Regions from separate parts of the Janthinobacterium salmonicoloratum genome, predicted to be linked through region 1. Evidence: predicted binding sites of a transcription regulator. Region 1 holds the regulator's gene; the other holds the start of a gene.
What was found. Region 1 encodes sigma-54, which starts transcription at its own class of promoters, with help from an activator protein. Its sites were predicted from a motif close to TGGCANGNAANCTGCTTT; they were not measured.
Positions count from the first base shown of each region.

Region 1 (11,078 bases):
AACATTCTGAAAGCGACCACGCCCAGCACGGCGCTGCCGAGTAACATCAGGGTCAGTTCAAGCGAGGAAAACATGGGTTGCCCGGTACGGTCAATGGAAATCGTTGTTTGTTGTGACTGGCAAGTTTTTTGCTTTCCTAATTCGTTTATACTTTGGGCATGAGTGTAACCCATGAAAAAACAATGCTGAAAGCTTTTGATCGAATTGACATGCAAGCGACGACCGAGCGCGCTGTCGCGCTGGCCCGTACCACCTTGCAGATCGAGTCCGACGCCATCAATGCGCTGCACGCGCGCCTGGCCACGGATGACAGCGTGGGCCGCGCCGTGGCGATGTTGTTGCAATGCAAGGGGCGTGTCGTCGTCTCGGGCATCGGCAAGTCTGGCCATATCGCGCGCAAGATTGCCGCCACCCTCGCTTCTACCGGCACGCCGGCCCTGTTCGTGCATCCGGCCGAAGCGGCCCATGGCGACCTGGGCATGGTCACCTCGGACGATGCTTTTATTGCCATATCGTACTCAGGCGAATCGTCGGAACTGATGGCCATCATGCCCGTCGTCAAGCGCATGGGCGGCGTGCTCATTTCCATGACGGGTAAACCGAACTCCAGCCTGGCCCAGCTGGCCGACGTGCACCTGGATATTTCTGTTGAGAAAGAAGCCTGTCCGCTGAATCTGGCGCCGACGGCCAGCACCACCGTTACCCTGGCCCTGGGCGACGCGATCGCCGTGGCCTTGCTCGATTTGCGTGGCTTCAAGGAAGAAGATTTCGCCCGCTCGCACCCGGGCGGTGCCCTGGGCCGCCGCCTGCTCACCCACGTGCATGACGTCATGCGCAGCGGCGAACGTGTACCGAAAGTGCCCGTGCAGGCTTCCTTGCTGCAGGCGCTGGAAGAAATGACGAAGAAGGGCATGGGCATGACGGCCGTCGTCGACGCGGACAACCGCCCCGTGGGCGTGTTTACGGATGGCGACTTGCGCCGCATGTTCGAGCGCGTGCAGGATTTCACGCAAGTGGCGATCCGCGACGTCATGCATGCGCAGCCGCGCAGCATCGCGCCCGAACGCCTGGCCGTGGACGCCGTGGCCGTGATGGAGCAGTTCCGCATCAACCAGATGCTGGTCGTCGATGCCGACGGCAAGCTGGTGGGCGCACTGCATATCCATGATCTGACGCAAGCGAAGGTGATCTGATGGATAGCGTAGCGGACAACCTGGCGCGCGCGGCCAAGGTCAAACTGATGATCTTTGACGTCGATGGCGTGCTCACCGACGGCAGCCTGCATTTCGGCCCGGACGGCGAGATGATGAAAACGTTTAATGTGTATGATGGCCTGGGCATCAAGCTGCTGCAGGAATCGGGCGTGCAGACGGCCATCATCAGCGCGCGCCGCTCGGCCATCACGGCGCGCCGCGCGCAAGACCTGGGCATTACCCATGTGCACCAGGGCGGCCATGACAAGCTGACGCCGTTTCGCGAACTGCTGGCCCTGACGGGCTTGACGGAAGAGCAATGCGGCTATATCGGCGACGACGTCATCGATGCGCCCATCCTGAAACGCGTGGGCTTTGCCGTCAGCGTGCCGGGCGGGCGTCCGGAAGTGCAGGGGCTGGCGCACCATGTGACGCAGGCCGGCGGCGGCCGCGGCGCGGTGCGCGAGATCTGCGAATTCCTGCTGCGCGCCCAGGACAACTATGCGCGCGTCATGGCGCCGTTCCTGGAGTGAGGCGCGCCGCCTCGCCAGTGACCTTTGAAAGAGTGAAGCCCTATGCGTAAGCCAGGAGGCGCCCATCGCTGGCGCATGATTTTTACCGTGCTGGGCGCGGTTGTTGTCGCGCTGGGCAGCTTTTGGCTGCTCGAGGTGATGAACAAGAATAGCCTGGACATCACGGCCAGCAAGCATCTGGATGAGCCCGACTATTTCATCACCAATTTCAGCCTGGTGCGCATGGATTTGACGGGTAAGCCCAGCTATATCGTGTCGGGCACCAAGCTCACGCATTATCCGCTGGACGATTCGTCCGATATCGACCTGCCCTTCGTGCGCAAGCTCACGCCCGGCATGCCGCCGATGAACATGAATGCGGAACTGGCGCATATCGACCAGGACAATACCCGGCTGCAACTGCACCGCAAGGTCGTGATCGACCGCGTGGCCAGCCCGAAGGCGCAGAACCTGACGGTCAAGACGGAAGCGCTGACGGTGTTCCCGGACGAGGAAAGAATGGAAACGGACGTGCCTGTCGATATCCTGACGGGCGCCTCGCGCATCAATGGCATCGGCATGAAGGCCAATAACGCCACCGGCGTGGTGGAAGTGCAGAATGCGCTGCGCATGGTACTCCCGCCGAAACCGCGCCCGGCCGCTGCGGCAAAATGACAGAATGAAACAAGGAAACCATACTATGAAGAACATCTTGCTGTTGACACTATTCTCGACCGTTTGCTCGTTGGGCGTGATGGGCGTGGCGCATGCCGAGAAGGCCGATTCCGAGAAGGAGGCCGTCATCACTGCACGTAGCGGCCACGTCGATGACGTCAAGCAAGTGCGTACCTTGACGGGCGACGTCGTGCTGGTCAAGGGTACCCTGACCATGAAGGCGGGCCGGGCCCTGATCACGGAAGACCCGCAAGGCTACCAGTTCATTACCTTCTGGGCCGATCCCGGCAAGCTGGCCACCTTTCGTCAGAAGCGTGATGGCGCAGGCGACCTGTGGGTCGAAGGCGAAGCGGAGCGCGTGGAATACGACAACAAGACGGAAGTGGTGAAAATGTTTTCCAGGGCCAAGCTGACGCGCCTGGAAGGCACGAAAGTGACCGACGTGGCCAATGGCGCCTTCATCTCGTATGACAGCCGCAAGGAAGAGTTTGCGATGGAAAATTCCAACAGCGGCACCAGCACCCCGGATGGCGGCAGCGTGCGCATGGTGATCCAGCCGAAGACCAAGGCGCCAGCGGCGGAGAAAGCGCCGGCCACGCCTGCGCCAGGAAAGAAATAATGGACAATACACGTTGCGGCAGCACCCTGATCGTTCGCGGGCTGCAAAAAACCTATGGCAAGCGGCAAGTCGTGCATGATGTCTCGCTGCAAGTCGAATGCGGCGAAGTGGTGGGTTTGCTGGGCCCGAACGGCGCCGGCAAGACCACCTCGTTCTACATGATCGTCGGCCTGGTGCCGTCGGACGGCGGCAGCATCGATATCAGCGGTGTGGATATCTCCAGCCTGCCGATCCACCGCCGGGCGCAGATGGGCCTGTCCTACCTGCCGCAGGAAGCGTCCGTGTTCCGCAAGCTGACGGTGGAAGACAATATCCGCGCCGTGCTGGAAATCCAGACCGTCGAAGGCCGACCGCTGAAGAAAGCCGAGATCGAGGAGCGCCTGGATAAATTGCTGGCCGACTTGCAGATTGAAAAGCTGCGCGAGAACCAGGCGCTGTCCCTGTCGGGCGGCGAGCGCCGCCGCGTGGAAATCGCCCGCGCGCTGGCCACCGATCCCCGTTTCGTGCTGCTGGACGAACCGTTCGCCGGCGTCGATCCGATCGCCGTGATCGAGATCCAGCGCATCGTGCGCTTTTTGAAGGAGCGCAATATCGGCGTGCTGATCACCGATCATAATGTGCGCGAGACGCTGGGTATTTGCGACCGTGCCTACATCATCAACCAGGGCTCGGTACTGGCGTCGGGACGCCCCGACGACATCATCGCGAACGAGTCGGTACGCCGGGTCTATCTGGGCGAACACTTCCGCATGTGAGCCAATGAAACAATCATTGCAGCTGCGCACTTCGCAGCATCTGGCACTGACGCCGCAGTTGCAGCAATCGATACGCCTATTGCAATTGTCTACCCTGGAATTGCACCAGGAGCTAGAGCAATTGCTGACGGACAATCCCTTGCTCGAGCGTCTCGACGATCCGCTCGACCGTTCGCTGCGTCTGCTGTCCGACGGGGCCTTGAGTTCCACGGCCGCGCCGGCCGAAGCGCCGCCCCAGCCGCCAGGCCAGGAGGTGCCCGCAGCGCCGGCCGAAGCGGAAACCTTTGACGGCGAGGCGGGCGAGAGCCCGGCCGCCGCGGAGGGCGGCGACAGCGACTGGAGCGAGGCGAGCCGGGGCAAGGCGCCCGACGACGAAGATTCGCGCCCGCAACTCGAAGCCCACCACTGCACCCTGCGCGAGCACCTGATGGAGCAGATGCGCGTGACGGTGCTCGAATTGCGTGACCGCGCGCTGGTCGAGCTGATCATCGACGCGCTCGACGATAATGGCTACCTGGAAGAGTCGCTCGACGACATCCTGGCGCGCCTACCGGAAGAGCTGGAAATCGATGCCGACGAGATGCGCACGGCCTTGTCGCTGCTGCAAAGTTTCGATCCGCCCGGCGTGGGCGCGCGCAATGCGTCCGAATGCCTGGCCCTGCAAATCAAGCGCTTGCCGCATATCGCCATGGTGACGCGGCGCATGGCCCTCGTCATCGTGGAAAAGCACCTGGCCTGGTTTGCCCAGCGCGATTTCAACAAGCTGAAAAAAGCCCTCGATTGCGACGATGAAGACTTGCGCGAGGCGCAGACGGTGATTCGCCAGTGCAATCCGCATCCGGGTGCCGTGTTCGCTTCGGACGTGTCCGATTACGTGGTGCCCGACGTCGTCGTCAAGCGCGCGCGCAATGGCTGGCAAGTCACCCTGAACAACGATGTCATGCCGCGCCTGCGCGTCAACGCCATGTACGCCAACCTGCTCAAGCAGGGCAAGGGCGAGGGCGCCATGGGCGCGCAGTTGCAGGAAGCCAAGTGGCTGATCAAAAATATGCGCCAGCGTTTCGACACGATTCTGCGCGTGGCGCAGGCGATAGTAGAAAGACAAAAGAACTTTTTCTCGCATGGGGCCGTTGCCATGCGCCCCCTTGTGCTCCGTGAAATAGCTGATACACTGGGTTTACACGAGAGTACTATCTCGCGGGTAACAACTCAAAAGTACATGCTGACCCCGCACGGCATGTTCGAGTTGAAATATTTTTTTGGTAGCCACGTCGCCACCGAAGCGGGGGGCGAAGCGTCATCGACGGCGATACGGGCATTGATCGTGCAACTGACAGGAGCAGAAGACCCTAAAAATCCTTTATCCGACAGTAAGATTGCGGACATGCTGGGGGAACAAGGCATGGTGATTGCGCGACGTACTGTTGCCAAGTACCGGGAAGCGTTGAAAATTCCGCCAGTGAGTCTGCGTAAGTGTTTGTAAGTTTTTTTCGGTTCCTCTGCGGGCCGGATACGATGGACCGCACGAACCCGATCATCTTTAGGAGTGTGTATGAATCTCACCATCAGCGGACATCATCTCGAAGTGACACCAGCCATCCGTGAATACGTACAAACGAAGCTGGAGCGCGTGAAACGGCATTTTGATCAAGTCATCGATATCGCCGTGATTCTGACCGTGGATAACCTCAAAGAGAAAGAAAAACGTCAAAAGGCCGAAGTCAACCTGCGTCTGAGTGGAAAAACTGTCTATGTGGAAAGCCTGGCGCAAGACTTGTATGCCGCAATTGATAGCCTGATCGACAAGCTCGATAGGCAAGTGATGAAGTACAAAACCAAAGTGCAAGGGCACGGTAAAGAGGCGATCAAGCATCTGCCAGACAATTCGGACGAAGAATTCGCCGCCGCCTAAGAACACCAAAAAACCTACTGCGCGTCGCGATTTGCGGCCTCCGATGCTCACTGTGCATACGCACAGCTCCGCTTCTCAGCCACAACTCACATCTGCTCGCTACGGTTTTTCCACGTGTTCTACGGCCTGCGACTTTGAACCGGTTGTGATCAACTAAGGGCGCTCACTGCGCCCTTTTTTGCGCCTGCCGCCTTTGTCGGGCAGCACAATGGGAACGCAATGTTCCCCGCGCAGGCGCTAGAATGTTTGCACTTTCACTTCTTTCCTGCCTGCCATGAGCGACTTCGTCGAGACCTCCATCCGCAACCGCACCGGGCACATCGTGCTCGACCGTCCGAAAGCCTTGAATTCCCTGTCGCTGGAGATGGTGCGCGCCCTGAGCGCGGCCCTGCTGGCCTGGCGCGACGATCCGCAGGTGGACGCCGTCGTGATCCGCTCCAGCAGTGAAAAAGCCCTGTGCGCCGGCGGCGACATCCGCTTCTTTTACGATGCGGGCCTGGCCACGCCGCAAGGCGGCAGCGCCTTGCTGGAAGATTTCTTTACGGAAGAATATGCGCTCAACCATGTAATTCATTTCTATCCGAAACCGTATATTGCCGTGATGGATGGCGTGGTGATGGGCGGCGGCATGGGTGTGGCCCAAGCCGGGCCTGGCAACCGTCTGCGCATCGTCACGGGCCGCACGCGCATGGCCATGCCGGAAGTCAATATCGGCCTGTTTCCCGACGTGGGCGGCAGTTACTTCCTGTCCCGCCTGGCCGGTCAGCTGGGCCTATACCTGGGCTTGACGGGCTTGACGATCAACGCGGCCGATGCCCTGTACACGGGACTGGCCGATGTCTACCTGCCCGAGGCGCAGATGGGGGCGCTGCTGGCCCTGTTCGAATCGACGCCGGGCGAGGCCTTACCGGTGGCCATCAAGGCGCTGGCGGCACCGTTTCAGGCCGAGGCGGGCGTATCTGCCCTGGCCACGGCGCGCGCGGCGCTGGACCGCCATTTCGGCGCCGGGTCCGTGGCCGCCATCATGGCCTCGCTGGCGCAGGACGACAGCCCGTTCGCCGGCAAGGCCCTGGCGGCCATGCGCCTGCGTTCGCCGCTGATGATGTCGGTGACCCTGGAATTGCTGCAGCGGGGCGCCCACCTGGGCGTGGCCGATTGCCTGCGCATGGAGCGCAGCGTGGTGCGCCACAACTTCGAACATGGCGAAGTGCTCGAAGGCGTGCGCGCGCTGGTGGTCGACAAGGACAATGCGCCGCGCTGGAACCCTGCCAGCCTGGACGAGGTCGACGCGACCATGGTGGCGGGCTTCTTTGCCCCCGTCTGGCCGGCGCAAGCGCATCCGCTACGCCACCTGGATTAACTAGGAGCGCTCGCGGTGGCGTAGTACGACCCGTTCATTCGGGCCGAAGTATTGCGCCAGCCGTTCCGCCATGTACACGGAGCGGTGCTGGCCACCCGTGCAACCCAGGGCCACCGTCAGGTAGCTGCGGTTATCGGACTTGAATGACGGCAACCATTTTTCGATGAAGGCGCGGATGTCGGCCAGCAGTTCCAGCGCGCTCGGCTGCGCATCGAGGAAGGCGATCACGGGCGCGTCGCGGCCGTCGAGGGGGCGCAGCGCCAGGTCGTAATAGGGATTCGGCAAGGCCCGCACGTCGAAGACGAAATCGGCGTCCAGCGGCACGCCCAGCTTGAAGGCGAACGATTCGAAGAACAGGGTCAGCGGCGCGCGTTCGGAGGCGACGATATCCTTGATCCACGCGCGCAATTTATTGGCGCTCAGTTCCGACGTGTCGATCACATGGCCCAGTTGCTCGATGGCCGACAGGCGTTCGCGTTCTTCCGAAATGCATTCGATCAGGGTGCGGCGACTGGCCGGATTCTGGTTCGGACGCAATTCATGCGACAGCGGATGGCTGCGCCGCGTTTCCGAGAAGCGCGCCACCAGCGAATGCGTGGTGGCCGTCAAAAACATGACCTTGACGTCGTGCCCCTGGTCGCGCAACAGGGCCACATTGTGCGGCAGGCTGGTCAGCGACTCGGCGCTGCGCGCATCGACGGCGACGGCCAGTTGCGGCGTCCCTTCGTCGAGCAGGGTTTGCACCAGGCTGGGCAGCAAGGCCGGTGGCAGGTTGTCGACACAATAGTAGCCGGTATCTTCCAGCACATTGAGCGCGACGGATTTACCGGAGCCGGATATTCCGGTGATAAGGACGATATGCATACGTCGATCATACAATAAAGATCGGCGCTGCGCTCCCGAGGCAATGATCTTTACAAATTATTGCAATTTTGACTGTAGTGTTGGTTAAACAAAATCATCTCAGTAGGAACCTGTTCTGCCATTCAATTAGTCACCGCTCATTGCCAATCTCTGCCGCTCCATGAACTCCTGCAAGGTATCGATGCCGCGCAACTGCAGAATCGTGTTGCGCACGGCCGCTTCCAGCAGCACGGCGATGTTGCGGCCGGCGGCGACGGGGATGACGACCTTGCGCACGGGTAAGCCCAGCACGTCTTCCGTGGGGAACAGGAAAGGCAGGCGCTCGACTTCTTCTTCCAGCGCGTTGCGGCGCACCAGGTGCACGATCAGTTTCAAACGCATCTTGCGGCGCACGGCTGTTTCGCCAAAGATGGCCTTGATGTCGAGCAAGCCCAAGCCCCGCACTTCCAGCAGGTTTTGCAGCAGGGGCGGGCAGCGGCCTTCGATCATGTTGGGCGCGATGCGCGAGAATTCGACGGCGTCGTCGGCCACCAGGCCGTGGCTGCGCGAGATCAGCTCCAGGCCCAGCTCGCTCTTGCCCAGGCCCGAATCTCCCGTGATCAGCACGCCCACGCCCAGCACGTCCATGAATACGCCATGCATGATGATGCGCTGCGCCAGTTTTTTCGACAGGTACACGCGCAGGAAGTCGATCACTTGCGCGGCCGGCAGCGGGGTCGAGAACAGGGGGATGTTTTGTTCGTCGCAGATGGCGAGGATGTCAGGCGGCGTTTCCAGCCCTTGCGCGATGATCAGCGCGGGCGGACCGCCGGCGATCAGCTCACCGATCACGTGGGTGCGCGTGTTGACCTTCAGGCGCTGATAGTAATTGATTTCCTGGTGACCAAAGACCTGGATGCGGCCCGGATGGATCAGGTTCAAGTGGCCCACCTGGTCGGCGGCCGACGAGACGTCGCCCGAGATCAGGCGCTCGCCGCCGGGGAAGCCGGCGAACCAGCCCAGTTGCAGACTTTCACGATTATCGTCGTACAGGCGTTGTATCGTCAGCGGCGTTTGCAACATGGCAGTCTTCTTCAGGAGTGGAGGAATACCTGAAGTTTAACCCGCCGCTTGCAGACTGGGTTGCCAATTGACGATGCGCGAATGCACGGATTTCGGTTCCGGATCCGTGGCCAGCGCCGTGCGGAAGGCATCGTCGGAAAACATTTCGGCGATTTCCGACAGGATTTCCAGATGTTGCTGCGTGACATGATCGGGAATCAGCAGGAAAAACAGCAGATTGACGGGCTTGCCATCAGGCGACTCGAACGGAATCGGTTCGGCCAGGCGCACGAAGGCGCCCAGCGGCGCTTTCAAGGTTTTGCTGCCCTTGACTCTGCCATGCGGCACGGCCACGCCATGGCCCAGACCAGTCGAGCCCAGGCGTTCGCGGGCAAACAGATTGTCCGAGACGGTGGAGCGGGCGATGCCGTAATTGTTTTCGAAGATCAGGCCGGCTTGCTCGAAGGCGCGCTTTTTACTGGAGACTTCCAGGTCCAGCAGGACGTTTTCGAGGGATAGTATTTTGCTAAGATTAGTCATGACACTCAATGAAATGGTGCAATGCGCAGAGGGCTTGCGAGCCGAATTATAGGCCTGTTTCAGCGGCCTGTAACGCCAATTCTCAACAGTATACGCCCGCTGCGGGCGCGGTGGGCGCTACAGTCCGTCTCGCCATCATTTTAGCAAAAAAATAACGCCAGGGTGTATCGGCTATTTCTTGATTAAAAACACGCGGCGCGCCGGTTTTTCCGCCGCCGAATGCCGATTTTCCGATTTTTCAGCGTCTTTAAGATGCTCTGCGGCACTACTGCAACGTTGTTTTAAAACACAGCCAATATTCCTGTTGGCATGGTTTTGTGATGTTGCCTGGACTTACTGGCGCGCATTGCGCAGATTGCCCGGCATCACCCCGGTGCTGAAGTTGCTGCGCCACGGATTGATATCGAGGCCGCCACGGCGCGTATAGCGTGCATACACGGACAGTTTTTGCGGCTTGCACTGGCGCAAGATATCGACAAAGATGCGCTCCACGCATTGCTCATGGAATTCATTGTGCTCGCGGAAACCGATCAGGTAGCGCAACAGGCTTTCCTGGTCGATCTGCGGTCCCGCATACGTGATCTGCACGCTGCCCCAGTCGGGCTGGCCCGTCACCAGGCAATTCGACTTGAGCAGGTGCGAAACGAGTTTTTCTTCCACCGGTGCTTCATCCAGCGCCGCCTTCAAGAGCAGCGGCGAGGGCGTGTATTGCGTGATTTCCAGGTCCAGGCGGTCGAGCAGCACGCCGTCGAATTCGCCCATTTTCAGCTTGCCGAAATCTTCCTGCAAGGTCAGTTCCACTTGCACGGGCGCGCCGAAACCGTTCGACAAATCCTGCTTGAGCAGGGCCAGCAGCGCATCCGGGCTGTCCAGTTTGGTCTGGTTGAACGAGTTCAGGTACAGCTTGAACGATTTCGATTCGATGATGTTGGGCGAATCGGCCGGGGCGCTGACCTTGGCGATGGCCACCTGCGGCTTGCCGCGCTGGTTCAGCCACGACAGTTCGTAGGCATTCCAGATATCGAGGCCGAAGAACGGTAAGGTGCCGTGCAATTCCAGCTCGTCGCGCTTGCCTTGGCGCGGAATCGGAAACAGCAATTCCGGCGCGTAATCGGTGCGGTAGGCGGAGCTTTTGCCCAGGGGAGATTGTTCGGCGAGATCGTTGGTGGTGGTCATGGTGGCGTGGCTACAAATTCTGTGAAGGGTGAATGGTAGCTTATTTCAACCCAACGGCAAGGACCGGGGTCAGACCCGACGGGTCTGACCCCAGCATTTGCAGTTGGGTTACTGCGCCATTTACCCCAAGAATAATTTATACACAGGATTGCTGCTTTCATCCCAGTAACGGTAGCCCAGGGTATCGAGGAAGCGGGCAAATTCTCCCATCTCGTCGGGTGGCACTTGCAGGCCGATCAGGATACGGCCCACGTCGCCGCCCTGGCTGCGGTAATGGCACAGGGAAATATTCCAGTTCGGCGCCATGCTGTCGAGGAAGCGCATCAGCGCACCGGGGCGCTCGGGGAATTCAAAGCGGTACAGCAGCTCGTCCTGGGCCAGCCGGCTCTTGCCGCCCACCAGGTGGCGGATGTGCGACTTGGCCAGCTCGT
Region 1 covers NZ_JBNYXV010000002.1:187,018-198,095, reverse strand. The annotation lists gene ACQ4WY_RS14065 (cation:proton antiporter domain-containing protein) at 1-74, opposite strand, end outside; gene ACQ4WY_RS14060 (KpsF/GutQ family sugar-phosphate isomerase) at 159-1,193, shown strand; gene ACQ4WY_RS14055 (KdsC family phosphatase) at 1,193-1,726, shown strand; gene lptC (LPS export ABC transporter periplasmic protein LptC) at 1,769-2,380, shown strand; gene lptA (lipopolysaccharide transport periplasmic protein LptA) at 2,406-2,999, shown strand; gene lptB (LPS export ABC transporter ATP-binding protein) at 2,999-3,754, shown strand; gene ACQ4WY_RS14035 (RNA polymerase factor sigma-54) at 3,759-5,237, shown strand; gene hpf (ribosome hibernation-promoting factor, HPF/YfiA family) at 5,307-5,666, shown strand; gene ACQ4WY_RS14025 (enoyl-CoA hydratase/isomerase family protein) at 5,941-7,026, shown strand; gene rapZ (RNase adapter RapZ) at 7,027-7,890, opposite strand; gene hprK (HPr(Ser) kinase/phosphatase) at 8,017-8,952, opposite strand; gene ACQ4WY_RS14010 (PTS sugar transporter subunit IIA) at 8,989-9,471, opposite strand; gene queF (NADPH-dependent 7-cyano-7-deazaguanine reductase QueF) at 9,805-10,647, opposite strand; gene ilvA (threonine ammonia-lyase, biosynthetic) at 10,768-11,078, opposite strand, start outside.

Region 2 (6,340 bases), on a different contig from region 1:
CCTGGTTTTCGAGGGGAGCATGCGGAAAGCGGTGATTCCACGCGGCGCGCACATACGCAAGGTAGCTGGCGCTGGCCGCCACGGGCGACACCTTGGCCACGCCGGCGTCCGCGCCCCACGGCAGGATGGGCGCCTGGCGGTCCACGTTCGCATGCGACAGCCAGCTCTTCGCGCTGGAAACGAGCCGGCCCGGTACTTGCGCGCCGAGCTGGCGCGTGAGGGCGCCCAGCACTGGCGGTTCATCGCCCTCCGCCGCGACTTGTGGCCAGGGCAGCTGCAAGTCGCCCGCCGCCAGCTCGCCGGCGGCAGGGTGGTAGCGCAAGGACGGCAGCAAGGGGCGTGCGCCCACTTCGCCGGGAGCGACCAGCTGCTCGATGGCGAACAGCTGTATGCCCGCCTGCGCATCGGCCGCATCGGCATAGGCCACCACCGTGTTGGTGGTGCCCAGGTCGATGCCGACCAGCCAGGCCGGTTGCACCTTCGCGCTGCGCATGCTTATTGCTGCGGCGTGCCGCGCACGTCGAATTCCACTTTCCAGCGCTCGGCACCATCAGGTGAGACGGCCAGCAGCTCCAGGGTGCCCGCTTCCGTGACGCGCGCGTGCAGTTTGACCTGCACCACGTCGCCGGCCTGGCGGCCTTCGGCGGACAGCGTCGCCTGGATTTCGCTCAGTTCCTGCAATTCATCGGGTCCCCAGAAGTCGAGCAAGTCGCCGATCTGGTCGTTGCGCCGCGTGGACGAGGCGAAGAAGCGGAAGTGCACCGGTTCTCCCACGACCAGGCCGAATTGCTGGCCTGGCAGTTCCAGTTCGCTGCCTTCTTCCATGCCGAACGGCGCCACGCACAGGGCCTGGATCGGCGGTTCCATGCCGGGGATGGCCGGCATGGCCGATTCGATGGCCACGTAGAAGGAACTGGCCGTGCCGCCGCGGATGCGCACGCCATGGCCACGCCGCACGTAGCTGTAGTAGGCTGCGCCGCGTGCCACGGCCAGGTCCAGGTCTGCACCGGCCAGCATGCGCGCCGGTTCCGCGCCTTCCAGGTACAGCCAGTCGTTGACGGTGGCCATGATGCGCTGCACCAGCAAATCCGACTTGAAGACGCCGCCGTTGAACAGCACGGCCGTAGGATGCAAAAAGCTGGCGTCATCCGATTGGCGGCCCGCAAAGCCTTCCAGTTCGGCCGTTGCCGCCACCTGGCGGCCCAGGAACGCGGCCAGGTGGCGCGTGATGGCCGCGTCCTGCGCATACGGCAAGCCCAGTTGCGTCAGGCCGGCACGCGTGCGCACGGCGGGGCGGCTCGACGCTTCCACCTGCGGGAAGAAGCCGTCGAGGATGAAGGTGGACACTTCCGCGCGCGTCAGTTCCGTGCGGATGGAGCCGCCGATCAGTTTCGAGCCGCGGCTTGGCACGACGATGGGCGCCGTTTCCAGGCCGCTGTCGGCCAGCAGGCTTTCCTTGGCGCTGCGGCAGCCGTAAGTGAGCGCGCGCATTTGCCAGGCGTCGAGCTGGGTGCCGTTGGCCGCCAGTTTACGGGCCACCAGGTGGGCCAGCGCCAGGTCCATATTGTCGCCGCCCAGCAGGATATGTTCGCCGACGGCCACGCGGTGCGGTTCCAGCACGCCGTCGCGTTCGAGCACGGCGATCAGCGAAAAGTCGCTGGTGCCGCCGCCCACGTCGACGACCAGGATGATGTCGCCCGGCTTGACTTCCTTGCGCCAGCGCCCTTCGCTGGTCTGTATCCAGCTGTACAGGGCCGCTTGCGGCTCTTCCAGCAGGGTCAGCGAGGCGTAGCCGGCCGCCTGCGCCGCTTCCATCGTCAGCTCGCGCGCGGCCGGGTCGAAGGAGGCGGGAATCGTCACGGTGATTTCCTGCTGCGCGAACGGCGCTTGCGGGTGGGCGTTGTCCCAGGCCTGGCGCAAGTGCGTCAGGTAGCGCGTGGCGGCCGTGATCGGCGAGATGCGCGCGACTTCCGCCGGCGCGTCGTTCGGCAAAATCGCCGCGCGGCGGTCCACGCCCGGGTGGCACAGCCAGCTTTTTGCGCTGGAAACCAAACGGATGGGCGTGGTGGCGCCGCGGCTGCGGGCCATTTCGCCGACGACGAATGGCGCTTCCGCTTCCTCGGTGACCCAGGGCAGGGCCAGGTCGCCCGCCGCCACTTCATCGGCGTGCGGCAGATACACGAACGATGGTAGCAGCGACAATTCTTCTACCGTGCCCGGCGCCGACAGTTGCGGCACTTTCAGTACGCCGTGGCTGGACTTTTCGCCATCGCTTTCGACCAGGTTCACATACGACAGGGCGCTGTGGGTGGTGCCCAGGTCGATGCCGATGGCGTAGCGCGGGCTTGAGTTGATCGCGTCGCTCATAGTTCCACCTCGGCCGGTGCCAGGATGGCGGCGTCGTGCTGCTCGCTCAGTTTCGGCAGGCGCACGCTGGAGGCGCGCCAGCCGCGGTGGCTGAGGGTGCCCGTGAACGGCGCCGAGCCGACGACGTTGCCCGTCAGGCGTACCTGGGCGCTGTCAAAGCCTTCCTGCAGCACGATGCGGCTGCCCTCGGCTTCCTGGCGCACGGCTTCGATGGTGAAGTATTCGCGCATGACCTTGGCGCAGCCTTCGTGCACCACGCGGGCGGCCGCGCCGATGTCGGCATCGGCATGGCTGCCCAGGTTTTCCTGGGTGAAGTCGATCAATCGCGCTTCGCGCTGCAGCAGGGCCAGCAATTGCAGGGCCGCGTCCGGTGTGGCTTCTTTCAAAATGACGGGGGCGGCGGCCGGCGTCGGCACGGGAGCGGGCGCCGGAGCAGGCGCCACGGGAGCGACGGGCGCAGCCTCGGGCAAGGACAGTTTTTCCACGCGGGCCGCATAGGCGGCGTTCGACAGGGTGCTGAAGAAGGCGCCGAAAGCCAGCGGGACTCTGCGCCAGAACGATGGGTGGGACGATGGTGTGCTCATAGGAACTCGCTTCTCTGATCTGTAGGGGAGGCGTCGGCGGCGCGGAACCGCTTCGCAAGGTGTTGCATGCGCCGGCCCAATGGGGCCGGCAGGCGTTTGCCCGCATGATACCAGCTACCGGGCTGCCGCCAAAGTCGCCGGCCCCCGCGCAACGAGCTTGCAGCGTGGATTTTCTTTGTTCCTGCGCAAGGAAACGCTCGATTGTGTGCCGCTTCGACTAAAATCGCGCATTATCTTTTCGCATTGCCTTTATGCCATGTCTACCGACTTTTCCCCCTATCTAGCCAGCAGCCTGTATATCGACAGCGACCATCCGGCCGTGCGCGCCAGGGCGGCCGAGCTGGCGGCAGGCGCGGTGGGCGACGCCGCCATCGCGGCCCGCTGCTTTGCCTTCGTGCGCGACGAGGTCGCCCACAGCTGGGATTACCAGCGCAATCCCGTTACCTGCCGCGCTTCCGACGTCTTGCAGCATGGCACGGGCTATTGCTATGCGAAGAGCCATTTGCTGGCCGCGCTGCTGCGCGCCAACGGCATTCCTGCCGGCCTGTGCTATCAGCGCCTGGCTGTCGGCGAAGTGGGGCCGCCATTTTGCCTGCATGGCTTGAACGCCGTGTATCTGCAAGAGTTTGGCTGGTACCGCATCGATGCGCGCGGCAACAAGCCCGGCGTCGCGGCCGCCTTCACGCCGCCGCGTGAGCAACTGGCCTTTCCCGTGCTGGCGCCCGAGGAGCGTGACTTGCCTGAAATCTGGCCGGCGCCATTGCCGCAGGTGCTGGCTGCGCTGACCGGCTATGCGACCGTGCAGGACGTGGCGGCGCATCTGCCCGATGTCGAGATGCTTCCGCTTAGCAAATAATCCAAAGAAAGAAATCATGAAAAAAATCTATATTGGTCTGATGGGCCTGTTGCTGCTGGCCGGTTGCGGCGGCAAGGGCGAGAGCGGCGGGCAATCGAGCGCCGCGCGCCTCGATGGCAAGGAAAAGGGCAGCGAATTCCTTGCCTATGAACATAATGTCAGCGTTGATACGCACGAGGCGCAAGTGCGGCCGCTGTATGAAAAAGTGGTCGCTGCCTGCAAGGCCGATACGGAAAACGGCTGTTTGCTGCTCGATTCCAGCGTCGACGGCGGCCGCTACGTGCATGCGCGCATCAGCATGCGCGCCAAACCGGCCGGCATCAAGAAACTCGTCGCGCTGGTCGCGGCCGGAGGCGACGTTACCAGCCAGGGCACCAAGGTGGAAGACCTGGGCCGTCCTGTGCTCGACAGCAAGAAACGCCTGGAAATGCTCAAGCAATACCAAGCCCAGCTACAGGACCTGGAAAAGCGCTCAGGCACGAACGTCGACGCCCTGATCAAGGTGACCAAGGAGCTGGCGACCGTCCAAGTGGAACTGGAGCAGGCGACAGCGGCCAATGCGCTGTTGATGCAGCGCATCGATACGGACTTGCTGAACGTGGTCATCAGCGCCGAAGGCAGGCAATCGTTCTGGCGGCCCGTCAAGCGCGCGCTGGGCAATTTCACGGAAAACCTGTCGGAAGGCGTGGCCAACGCCATCACGGCCATGGCGTACATCCTGCCGTGGCTGATCGCTTTCGTGCTGCTGTTCCCGCTGGGCCGCAAGGGCTGGCGCCGCCTGCGCGGAGCGCCGCGCAAGGATTGATTCGTATGGATTAACTTCTTCGGCGCACCGTTTTACGGCAATTTGAAACCTGGCTGCACAGTCCTTGTGCAGCCAGGTTTTTTTTCGTGCGGCGCTGGCCGCGTGCACCATGGCGGACGCCTGCTGGCGCTGGCATGCATTCTGCTTTAACAACATCGTATGCCCAGCTCGACCCCCACGAACCCATCACAGGAGTCCCCATGTCACGACGTATCATCCTGAAAGCGGCCGCCGCCGGCGCACTGGCCCTGGCCACGTCCACTTACATGCAGGCAGCCTTGGCCGCCGACACGATCAAGGTGGGCATTTTGCACTCCCTGTCGGGCACCATGGCCATTTCCGAAACGTCGCTGAAAGACGTGGCGCTGATGACGATCGCCGAGATCAATGCCAAGGGCGGCGTACTGGGCAAGAAGCTGGAAGCCGTCGTCGTCGATCCCGCGTCGAACTGGCCTTTGTTCGCGGAAAAAGCGCGCCAGCTGGTGGCGCAGGACAAGGTTGCCGTCGTGTTTGGCTGCTGGACGTCCGTGTCGCGCAAGTCGGTTTTGCCGGTGTTCAAGGAACTCAACAGCCTGCTGTTTTACCCGGTGCAATACGAGGGCGAGGAGCTGGAAAAGAATGTGTTTTATACGGGCGCCGCGCCGAACCAGCAGGCGATACCCGCCGTGGAATACCTGATGAGCAAGGATGGCGGCGGGGCCAAGCGCTTCGTGCTGCTGGGCACGGATTACGTGTATCCGCGCACCACCAACAAGATACTGCGCGCCTTCCTGAAAAGCAAAGGCGTCAAGGATAGCGATATCAGCGAGGTCTACACGCCGTTCGGCCATGCCGATTATCAAACCATCGTCGCCAACATCAAGAAGTTTTCCACCGGCGGCAAGACGGCCGTCATTTCCACCATCAATGGCGATTCCAACGTGCCGTTCTACAAGGAACTAGGCAATGCGGGCTTGAAAGCCACGGATGTGCCCGTCGTCGCGTTTTCCGTGGGCGAGGAAGAGCTGCGCGGCATCGATACCAAGCCCTTGCTCGGTCATCTGGCGGCGTGGAATTATTTTGAATCCGTCAAGAATCCCGTCAACACGGCCTTCATCAAGCAGTGGAAAACGTATGCCGTGGCGCAAAAGTTGCCGAACGCGGGTTCGGTCGTGACGAACGACCCGATGGAAGCGACCTATGTCGGCATCCACATGTGGGCGCAAGCCGTGGAAAAGGCGAAATCGACGGACACGGACAAGGTGATCGCCGCCATGGCCGGCCAGAGCGTCAAGGCGCCGTCCGGCTTTACCCTGACCATGGACCCGACGAATCACCACTTGCACAAGCCCGTGATGATCGGCGAGATCAAGGCGGATGGGCAATTCAATGTCGTGTGGAAAACCAAGGAACCGATCCGCGCCCAGCCATGGAGCCCGTTTATCAAGGGCAATGAGGGCAAGCAAAAGCTGTAAAAGCAACGCTGGCGCCATCGGGCATGCGTCCGGTGGTGCTGACCATCAACGCTTTTCCGGGATATCAATGAGGCTATTCACATCGCTGCTGGTCTTCGCCTGCCTGTGCCTGTCATCCATGGCGCAGGCTACCATCCCTCCTGAGCTGCTGAAACCGCTATCCGGCGACGACCCCGATACAAGGGTCGCCGCCGTCGCGCAGATCGCCGCCCTGGCCACGCCCGAGGCCGCCCGCGTGCTGCAAGCCTTGCAGGACGACGCGTTATACGCGACT
Region 2 covers NZ_JBNYXV010000001.1:1,069,081-1,075,420, reverse strand. The annotation lists gene ACQ4WY_RS04920 (Hsp70 family protein) at 1-493, opposite strand, end outside; gene ACQ4WY_RS04915 (Hsp70 family protein) at 496-2,367, opposite strand; gene ACQ4WY_RS04910 (DUF2760 domain-containing protein) at 2,364-2,951, opposite strand; gene ACQ4WY_RS04905 (transglutaminase-like domain-containing protein) at 3,208-3,807, shown strand; gene ACQ4WY_RS04900 (DUF4349 domain-containing protein) at 3,824-4,612, shown strand; gene urtA (urea ABC transporter substrate-binding protein) at 4,813-6,066, shown strand; gene urtB (urea ABC transporter permease subunit UrtB) at 6,134-6,340, shown strand, end outside.
Region 2: the regulator sigma-54 is predicted to act here: its motif matches at 4,743-4,760, upstream of urtA (urea ABC transporter substrate-binding protein).